2 regions of the Sphaerisporangium sp. NBC_01403 genome follow, and region 1 is predicted to be linked to the other one. Evidence: riboswitches for the same ligand, from Rfam matches in the RefSeq annotation. Region 1 holds a riboswitch; the other holds the start of a gene.

Region 1 (4,941 bases):
GGACCCGGGCATCGGCACGCTGCTCCACCACCACAGGCAGGCGATCCGCGAGCAAGGACTGATCCCCGTCACCATCGAACGCTTCGCCTGATCAGCGCAGGGGACGCGCGGCCGTGGTCTCGCGCAGATAGATCAGCGCGTCGTAGGACCTTCCCAGCGAGACCATGCGCTCGGGCTCGGGCCAGAGCCTGCCGGCGTCGCGCGTACGCCGGGGCCTGTCGAGCCAGGCGCGGGCCGAGGCGGACGTCGTGCGCAGGTCCAGGAAGTAGCCGGACGAGCCGACCCGGCCCAACGCCTCGTTGTTCCCTCCCTTCGCGGGAGGCCCGACCGTGACGGCGCCCCACCGGCCGTCCGCGTCCTGCGCCCTGAAGGACCCCTGGCCGAAGGCGAGTCCGATCGCGACGTAGCGGGCGCCCAGCCGGTCGCGCAGGAAGGCGCCCTGCACCTTGGGGTAGAGCTTCGCGTCGTACGGCACGTACGCCACGTGGGCGTTGTGGGCCGACAGCAGGATCTTCTCCCCCGTGTGCTCCCGCCACCACGCGACGTTGTCGGCCATGATCTTGTCGCGGTACCGGAGGCCCTTGCTCACCTGCTCCGGGTCGCCGGGGTCGAAGGACAGCGCCGTGGCGGTCTGGACGATGGAGCGCGCGTTCTGCACCGCCCACGCGTGGCTCTCCTGGTCGGGCCCCGGATTCCGTCGCAGCAGGTCAAGGGCCTGGCCGGCCTGGGAGACCAATGCCTCGCGCTCTACCGGCGGCAGGCTCCAGAAGGCGTCGGCATCCCGTACGGCGCGCAGGTTGCGGTAGAGGGCGTCGAGCTCCGGCAGCAGGGCGGGCTGGTGACGCCGCGCGTAGCCGGTCACCAGCTTCGGGAGCTGCCCACCCAAAGCGGGGTAGTTGGCGTCGTTGCCCATGAACTGGACCTTCCTCACGTGGTGCGCGTTGTACCCGCGCATCCACCCGATGAGGTCCAGGTATTCCTGGACGGTCCACATGCCCAGCTTGCCGAACTCCTCGTTGATGATCGTTTTCGGGTCGCCCTTCCCGTGCAGGACATAGTCGTTCAGCCGCAGCCCCGCGCTCCAGCCCGCTTCGAGGGAGAAGGTCGTGAAACCCTTCTCCTCGACGAGATAGCGGAACACCCTGTGCTTCATCGTGAAGAACTCGTGCGCTCCGTGCGTGGCCTCGCCCAGCCCCACCACCTTGGCGTCGCCCACGGCCCGGCCGAGCGGGCGCAGGTCGCCAAGGTCACCGGACGGCGCGGTACCGCTCAGCGAATGGGCCTTCCGGCGCAGCTCGGGCACGGGATCGTAGCCGCCGGCCGCGGCGGGCTGTGCCAGGGCGGCCGTGCCCACGGCCGCCAGCAGGGCGGCGGCGAGGGGTGGAAAGAACCGGCGCCGACGGGGTGCGCTCCGCATGTGGATCTTCTCCTGGTGGATCGGGTACTCGGTGCGACCACCATTTCAGCGGGGCTGAGGCCGCCACCATGCCGCCAGCGGGAAGATCGGCCCTACAGACAGCGGTACCACTCAGGTGATGATCCCCCAGGGGCGGTTCCCGCCAAGCTCCGAGCGCAAGGGGGCCGGAAATGACTGTGGGCGCCCTCCGCGAAGTGGAGAGCGCCCAGGTCACCGATCAAAGCTGTGGTGCGCCGCCAGGGACTCGAACCCCGGACCCGCTGATTAAGAGTCAGCTGCTCTAACCAACTGAGCTAGCGGCGCGTGACTACGGTGACTTTAGCAGTCCTGGCCAACCTCCGCACATCCGCGGTGGCTTTACGTGCCTTCTTGTGGGGCTTTCACATGGTTCCCGGGAGGCCTTCCGCGCGGGGGGGGCTCCGGGGGTCAGTCGGCGGCGAGGACCACCGGGATCGGGGGCTTGGCGGGGTTCTTGTCGATGACGCCCCACGCGCCGCTCGAGAACGGCACCGGGTAGTTCTTCTTGCCCACGCCGTCGCCCCACTTGGTGATGACGTAGTCGACCTTGATGTGGCCGGCGTTGAAGCCGGTCACCACGAGGGAGGAGTTGCTGAAGGTTCCGCCGGTCAGCTCCGCGAAGGTCTTCCCGTCGATGTCCAGCATGACGCCGCTCTCGGACGGGATGCCCGGGCCGCGGTCACCGATGAAGAAGGGTGCCTTCTTGTCCTTGTAGAGGACGTACCCCTCGGTGCCGAGGGGCCAGCAGGGGCTGGCGAACAGGCCCTTCTGCATGGGCTTGCCGATGGCGGGCAGTCCCGTGTCACCCATGCGGCCGGAGGCGTCGTCCCAGAAGTAGGAGGCCTTCGTAGAGCCCTTGAGCAACATCGGCTTCTCGGCCTGGACCGGAACGGAGGTGACCGGCTGGTCGTCGGCGCGGGCCGTGGCGGTCGTGCAGACGGCGGTGGCGCATGCGAGGGCTACGCCGGCGAAGCGAGATGTCCATCGACTTCTAGGGGTGTTCTGGAAAAAGGCCATGGGAGGGAAGGATCTTTCATCAGAAGACAAGGGGACCCGCGCTCCGAGTGGTCAAGAGTTCGGTGCGGGGGATGGAAAGCGTTCTCAGGGCGTAAGCGAGACCGGTTCACGGTCCATCGCGGCGCTGAGCCCGCATTCGTACGTGGTCGGTTAGCGGTGGCACTCGCCACCATGTGTCACAGAGGGTGTGTCGCTCGGTGCACGGCTGCTACCAGCCGACTTGCCGCTTCTGACGGCGAAGATCCGGGTCTAGGGTTGCCCGGTGGACTGACTGCGCGGAGTGGGGTGCTCCACTCGGGTCTCCTCTCCAATCACGTCTACCGGGTTAGCTGACGGGTTCGGGCTTGGAGTACGCCCTACCGCTCGCGCGGATTCACCCCAAGGGATTGGGTCCCCGGTTCCCCCGAGCCCTGGAGCCCTGGAGATTCGACATTCGAGTCGGCGGCCTTCGGACTGAAGACCAGGTCACCGTCTCTTTCGTGGTTGAAACCTTACCCACCGAGTCAGGACAAAGCAAACGAAATGACTACAAAGCATTATTAGATCTACCTTCGCACCACAAACCCCCATACTTCGGACATCTGGGCGCATGGCGAGTTAAGCGTAGGGGCCGGATGGGAGATCAATGTGACGGGTGTGACCGGTGTGACCGGTGATGAAGAGGGTCACCCGAATGGCGGCGAAAGAAAGCGCACGCCCGTACGACGAGACGGGCGTGCGCGAGCGGGGACGTGCGGCGGAACGTTCAGGGCCGAAGGCCGGGAGACATGAATCGGGGCCGGGCAGTCCCCCGCCTGCCCGGCCCCGATCTATACGGTCCAGCGCCGATGCCTTCCCCCAAACGCATCGGGCGGTCCCGCAGTATGGACGCGGTCCCCCACCGCGTCCTTCTCCGGCAAAAAGCTCTGCGGCGCCCTCTCGGGCGGCTGGTCGCATCCCTCTTGACCTGCCTTAACACTACATACCGGGGCCTGAGCTACTCGTCATCCCAGGGTATAGATTCGGTCTAACTCGCTGGGATGACCGGGTACGGCCGGACCCGCCGGGCCAGGCGGCTATTCAGGCAGTTCGACCTTGACCTCGGTGCCCTTCTCCAGGGAGCGGCTCACCGTGCAGTGCCGCTCATGGACCCGGTGCGCCACGGCGCGGAAGACCTCGTCCGCCTGCGCGTCGCCCTCGGGCAGCTCGACGTCGTAAGTGATCGTGACCGGGCCGAGCAGCGTGGGCTCGACCTTGTCCGCCTGGACCGTCATCGCCAGCCGTACGAGCCTGTGCCCGCGCTGCGCGGTGAGCGGCTCGACGGTCACGATGTTGCAGCCTCCGACCGCGGCGAGCAGCAGCTCCACGGGGGTGAAGACCCCCTCCTCGTCGCCGCTGCCCATCGCGACCTCCGCTCCGCGCGCGTTGCGCGCCACGAAGCCGTTGTCAGTACGCTCCACATTCACCGATGCCATGCCCTGGAGCCTAGAGCCGGCGCGGAACGCTCAGGCGTCGGGGTGCTCGGAAAGGTAGGCGATGTAGACGGGGCGCAGCGCCTCGCCAAGCTCGCCCTCACCGGAGGCCATCGCGTCGCTGAGCAGCGCCGACACCCGGCTGAGGTCGTTGGCCGTCTCGTCCGCGTGACCGCTCGCGGCCTCGGCCGCCGGGATCACCTTCAGGAGCTCCCACAGGAAGCCGAAGTCGCCGTGCGCCACGGCGTAGCGCACCGCCCTGTCGTGAAGCTCCTTGGGCGTCAGCGACTGCAGCTCGTCCTGGTCCATTACGGCTCACCCCCTTTATGGCCCTTTCCCCGCGATCAGGGGGATATGCACGTTAGGCCAGCCGAACGATCATCTTGCCCAGGTTCTCCCCCCGAAGCATGCCGATGAAGGCGTCAGGAGCGTTCTCCAGCCCTTCCACGACGGTCTCCTCGAAGGTGATCCTGCCCTCCTGGAGCCACCCGCCGACCTCATCGATCATGTCGGGCATCCGGTCGGCGTGGTCGCCGACGATGAAGCCGCGCAGCGTGAGCCGCTTGCCGATCACCAGGAAGAGGTTGCGCGGCCCGCAGACCGGCTCGGCCTCGTTGTAGACGGAGATGGCCCCGCACACCGCGGTGCGGCCGTACCGGCGGAACACGTCGATGGCGGCCTCCAGGTGCTCGCCGCCGACGTTGTCGAAGTAGACGTCGATGCCGTCGGGGGCCGCGCGCCTGAGCTGTTCCACGACCGGCCCGTCCGCCTTGTAGTCGAACGCGTCGTCGAAGCCGAGCTTCTCGATCACGTGCGCGACCTTGGCGGGAGAGCCGGCGCTGCCGACCACCCGGGAGGCGCCCTTGAGGCGGGCGATCTGCCCGGCCAGGCTGCCGACCGCGCCCGCGGCCCCCGACACGAACACCGCGTCGCCCTTCTTGAAGGCCGCGATGTCGAGCAGCCCGACGTACGCGGTCAGGCCCGGCATGCCGAGCACGCCGAGGTAGGCGGACAGCGGCACACCCGGCAGGGGCGTGA
Region 2 (4,941 bases), 520 kb from region 1:
GCGCGGCGACGTCATGCTCCTGGAGCTCAGAGACCGGCTCAAGAGGCAGGGAGAGCTGCCGCAGCTCCCCGCCAAAGACTGGGGCTCGCGCGTCGTGCTCAAGCAGGCGGGCGGCTCGTCGTTCGGCGGCGACTTCCTGGTCTCCATGCGCCACGGCGACATCCTGGAGATCGCGCTGGTCGATGTGTCCGGCAAGGGAGTGGACGCCGGCACCCGCGCGCTCATGCTCTCGGGCACCTTCGGGGGGCTGCTCGGGTCGGTCGACTCGTTCCTGCCCGCCTGCAACGCCTATCTCCACCGCCAGCCCGAGGGGGAGGGCTTCGTCACGGCCGTCCACCTGAGGCTCGACCTGTCCACCGGGGCGTACGACATCACCTCGGCCGGTCACCCGCCCGTGGTCAAGTTCGACGCGGGCACCGGCACGTGGCAGGTCTCCGCCGCCAAGGGCGTGGTGCTGGGCGTCGTCCCCGACCTGCACTGCGAGCCCGACAGCGGCGTGCTCCACAAGGGCGACGCGCTCATGCTGTACACCGACGGCCTGATCGAGCAGCCCGGCCGCGACATCGACTCAGGGCTCGACCGGCTCCTCGGCGAGGCCGAGCGCCTCGTGCCCTCCGGCTTCCACGACGGCGCGCGGCCGCTGGTCAACTCCATGTCGGCCGGGCACAACGACGACTGCGCGCTGATCCTCATCTGGCGCCCATAGCGTTCCGCGCCGTTACAGCCAGCCCGCCTCGGCCGCGATGCGCACCGCGTCGGCCCGGTTGCGCGCTCCCGTCTTGCAGATGATGCGCGACAGGTGGTTTCGGACCGTTCCTACGGACAGATAGAGCTTCGCGGCGATCTCCTTGGAGGCGGCACCCTGCGCCGCGATGCGGAGCACGTCCAGCTCGCGGGGGGTCAGCGGGTTGTCCGCCGATGTCAGCGCCGCGATGGCGAGATCGGAGTCCACGGCCTTGCGCCCGGCGGCGACCCGCCGGATGCCGTCCGCGAGGTGCTCAGGCGCCACGTCGATGCTGAGGAAGCCGAGGGCGTGCGCGGCGAACGCCTTTCGCACCTGCCCGGGGCTGGGCTGCGCGGACAGCAGGAGCACCTTGCATCGCGGAGCCTTCTCGTGCAGACGGGCGGCGGCGGTGAGGCCGTCGACGTCGGGAAGGTCCACGTCGATCACGGCCGCGTCCGGATTGAGCTCCAGGGCCGCCGGTACGATGTACTCGCCGGAGGCGACGTCGGCGATCACCCTGAGGTCCTTCTCCCCGTTCAGCGATGCCACCAGCCCTCGGCGAACGAGCGGGAGATGTTCGGCGACCAGGATGCGTATCAAGGTGCTCCCTTGGGTGGCCTTGGAACAGATCCGGCAAATAGCGCTTAGCCGATTCATATCCCACGGTGTCTACATGATTGCTTACCGTCAATGCAGTCTCCCGATTCGGTCCACCTCGCGCAAGTCACTCCTACGGTTGGTCGTTGATAGGTGATTTCGCGGCGCGGCAGGAGTCGCCGCCGAGTTCGGTTACTCTCAGACGGGGCAATGTAAACAGAAGGCATCTTCTCCGCAGGTGGGGGTAGTACCTATGAGCTGGCTCATCGTGGCCGGGTTTCTCATCTTCTTCCTCGGGATGGCCTTGTCCATTGGCCTGCACGAGCTGGGGCACCTCGTCCCCGCCAAGATCTTCGGGGTCAAGGTCACGCAGTACATGGTGGGTTTCGGGCCCACCATGTGGTCGCGGCGCCGCGGTGAAACCGAATACGGCATGAAGTGGATTCCGCTGGGCGGCTACATCCGCATGGTCGGCATGCTTCCTCCGAAGCCCAACGCCGACCCGACCAAGCTGCGCACCATGTCCACCGGGCCGTGGCAGGGGCTCATCGAGACGGCCCGCCAGGCGTCGCTGGAGGAGATCAAGCCGGGTGACGGCGACCGGGTCTTCTATCGCAAGCCCTGGTGGCAGAAGGTCATCATCATGGCCGGCGGCCCCGCCATGAACTTCCTGCTGGCCTTCGGCCTATTCGCCGTCGTGATCATGGGCTTCGGCATCCCGGTCAGCAAGCCGATCGTGTCCGTGGTCTCCGAGTGCGTCATGACCCAGGCCGAGCAGGCGAAGGGCCAGGAGTGCACTCCCGCCCACCCGCCGACCCCCGCGGCACTCGCGGGCCTGAAGACGGACGACAAGATCGTCTCCCTCGCCGGCAAGCCGGTGACCACCTGGGAGGAGGCGACGAGGGTCATCCGGGCGCACGGCGCAGGGCCCATCGCCATCGGCATCGAGCGTGGCGGCAAGCCCATGACGCTCAACGCGAACCTCGTCGCACAGGACCGCCCGTCGATCGACGACCCGACCAAGATCGACAAGGGCGCGGGCTTCCTGGGCGTGAGCGCCACCGTCGTCATGGAGAAGCAGGGCTTCGGCTATGCCGCCGGTGTCATGTGGGACCTGACCAAGCGCAGCGCCGAGGCCATCACGAGGTTCCCCCAGAAGATCGTCGGGGTGTGGCAGGCGGCCTTCGGCGGCGGCGAGCGTGATGTCACCAGCCCGATGAGCGTCGTCGGCGCGGGCCGCATCGGCGGCGAGATCGCGGCGGCCCCCGTCCCGGTGGAGAACAAGATCGTCGGGCTGCTCCAGCTCCTCGCCGGGGTGAACCTCGCGGTGGGCCTGTTCAACCTGATCCCGCTGCTGCCCCTCGACGGCGGCCAGATCGCCGGAGGGCTCTGGGAGGGGCTCAAGCGGGGGTACGCCCGGGTGCGCCGGCGTCCCGCCCCCGGCCATGTGGACATCGCCAAGGCCCTGCCCCTGACGTACGCGATGGCGGCCGTGCTCCTGGTGATGGGCACCCTGCTCATCTACGCCGACATCGTCAACCCGATCCGCCTGTCAGGCTGACCGGCGCCTCCAGTGCGGCCGCCGCCCGGCTCGGCCGCCGCCCGGCTCGGCCGGCGGCCGGTCGGTGGCTAGTACATCGAGACGTGCACGTGGTCGAAGTGGTTCGCGGTGACGCCGCCGCGGTTGGACATGGCCCGCCACCCGGGGAAGCCCAGGTTGTAGATCCGCTGCTTGTAGATGACGTACTTCACGCCCAGCTTGCGGCCGTTCTTGATGGCCCACGCGGCGACCTGGTCTCCCAGCGCGGCCTGCGCGGCCGAGGGCATCGCGCCGCCGGAGCTGAGCATGAAGTCGCATGCCCGGCCCAGCGGGTGCTCGCCGCCGTCGTTCTCGGCGCGGTAGCAGCCGACCGGGAAGCTGAGGGAGAAGTGGCTCTTCACCTCGGCCCGCATCAGCCGCGTCCTCGGAGTGATGTTGTCGCTGCCGGTGGGAAGCTCCGGCGCCCATGACCCGTTCGCCTTCTTGCCCGGCGCGGTCGGGATGAGCTGGTCGAGCTTGTCCTTGATCTGCCCGATCAGCTTCTCGGCGTCCTTGCGCTGGGCCGTCACCTGGACGACGTCGTCGCGGAGCTGCGCGGTCAGCTTGGTGGCGTCGTCGGCGGCCTTCTTGCGGGCGTTCCTGGCGGAGGTGAACCCCGACAGCTTGGCCGACTGCTCGGCCTGGAGCTGCTGGAGCATGGCGGCGTCACCGTATCCGGGGGACATGAGCTCGCCCACCATGCCGAGGCCGCCGGCCTGGTAGCGGAGCTGGGCGATGTCGCCGACCTGGTTCTCCGCCGCCTTGAGGTCGGTCTCGGCGCTCGCCAGCCGCTCACGGGCGGACTTCTCGGCGGCCTTGGCCTTGGCGACGGCGACGCGCTTGGCGTTGTACTCGCCGATCAGCTTGTCGACCTTCTTGCCGAGGGAGGCGAGCTGAGACTTGAGCTGTTTCTCTGTGGGTTTGGGGGCGGCGTTTCCCGCCGTCGCCTGGCCGAGCATGAGCCCGGCCACGGTAAGGAAGCTGGCGGCCGCATAGGCGTAGCGGCCCGAAGTCGGGGGCAGAGCCCACTCCTCTCCATCTGCCGACCGGGTTAGCTGACGGGTTCGGGCCGGAGACGCCCTACCACGAAGTGGATTCACCCCAAGAACCAATGGGTCCCCGGTTCCCAGGCGGGGCACCTGGGATTAGGCGCACCGACCGATACGGCCGGTGTGCGATGGATGGTAGTGGTAAAGGCCTGGTTATGGCGACTCTTGGGCCTAAATCACCCCAGGTCATCCTGCGACCGGAGCAGCCTGGCCGCCTCCTCGGGGAGGACGTCGTTCACGAAGGCGCCCATCGCGGACTCCGAACCGGCCAGATACTTGAGCTTCCGCTCGGCTCGCCGGATGCTGAACAGCTGGAGGTGCAGGTAGGCCAGGTCGCGCCCGGTGCGCACCGGGGCCTGGTGCCAGGCCGCGACATAGGGCATCGGCACGCCGAACAGCCCGTCCAGCCGCCGGAGCACATCGGTGTAGAGGGGGCCGAAGGCGGCACGCTCCTCGGCGTCCAGCGAGCACAGGTCGGGCACCTGGCGGTTCAGGTAGACGTGCACCTCGAACGGCCACCGGGCCGCGGCGGGGACGAACGCCGTCCAGTGGTCGTTCGACGCCACCAGGCGCGTCTCGGCCTTCCGCTCGGCCGCCAGCACGTCGGCGAACAGGTTGGCGCCCGTCCGCTCCCGGTATCGCCCGGCGGAGGCCAGCATCTGCCGGGTCCGCGGCGTCACGTAGGGATAGGCGTAGATCTGGCCGTGCGGGTGCCCCAGCGTGATGCCGATCTCGGCGCCGCGGTTCTCGAAGCAGAACACCTGCTCCACGCCGGGCAGCGCCGCGAGCTCCGCGGTGCGGTCGGCCCAGGCCGTGAGGACCAGGTCGACCTGGCCGGGGGAGAGCGCGGCGAACGACGACCCGTGCTCGGAGGTGAAGCACACCACCTCGCAGCGGCCGAGGCCGGGCCGTACCTCGCTCAGGCCGCCGACCTGCTCGTAGTCGCCCTCGTGGAAGCTGAAGGACGGGAACCGGTTCTCGAAGACGGCGAC

What was found. Region 1 has a riboswitch for cyclic di-AMP ahead of OG589_RS29320 (hypothetical protein). Riboswitches for the same ligand answer to the same signal wherever they lie in the genome.
Region 2: another riboswitch for cyclic di-AMP. It lies ahead of OG589_RS26890 (coiled-coil domain-containing protein); the one in region 1 lies ahead of OG589_RS29320 (hypothetical protein).

Annotation. Positions count from the first base shown of each region.
Region 1 is NZ_CP109534.1:6,564,859-6,569,799, forward strand. Features, by position in the region: gene OG589_RS29305 (hypothetical protein) at 1-91, shown strand, start outside; gene OG589_RS29310 (erythromycin esterase family protein) at 92-1,417, opposite strand; tRNA gene OG589_RS29315 (tRNA-Lys) at 1,644-1,720, opposite strand; gene OG589_RS29320 (hypothetical protein) at 1,844-2,452, opposite strand; cyclic di-AMP (ydaO/yuaA leader) riboswitch at 2,751-2,894, opposite strand; gene OG589_RS29325 (OsmC family protein) at 3,508-3,906, opposite strand; gene OG589_RS29330 (hypothetical protein) at 3,937-4,212, opposite strand; gene OG589_RS29335 (NADP-dependent oxidoreductase) at 4,265-4,941, opposite strand, start outside.
Region 2 is NZ_CP109534.1:6,044,527-6,049,467, reverse strand. Features, by position in the region: gene OG589_RS26905 (PP2C family protein-serine/threonine phosphatase) at 1-706, shown strand, start outside; gene OG589_RS26900 (LuxR C-terminal-related transcriptional regulator) at 719-1,324, opposite strand; gene OG589_RS26895 (M50 family metallopeptidase) at 1,575-2,882, shown strand; gene OG589_RS26890 (coiled-coil domain-containing protein) at 2,951-3,871, opposite strand; cyclic di-AMP (ydaO/yuaA leader) riboswitch at 3,927-4,062, opposite strand; gene galT (galactose-1-phosphate uridylyltransferase) at 4,126-4,941, opposite strand, start outside.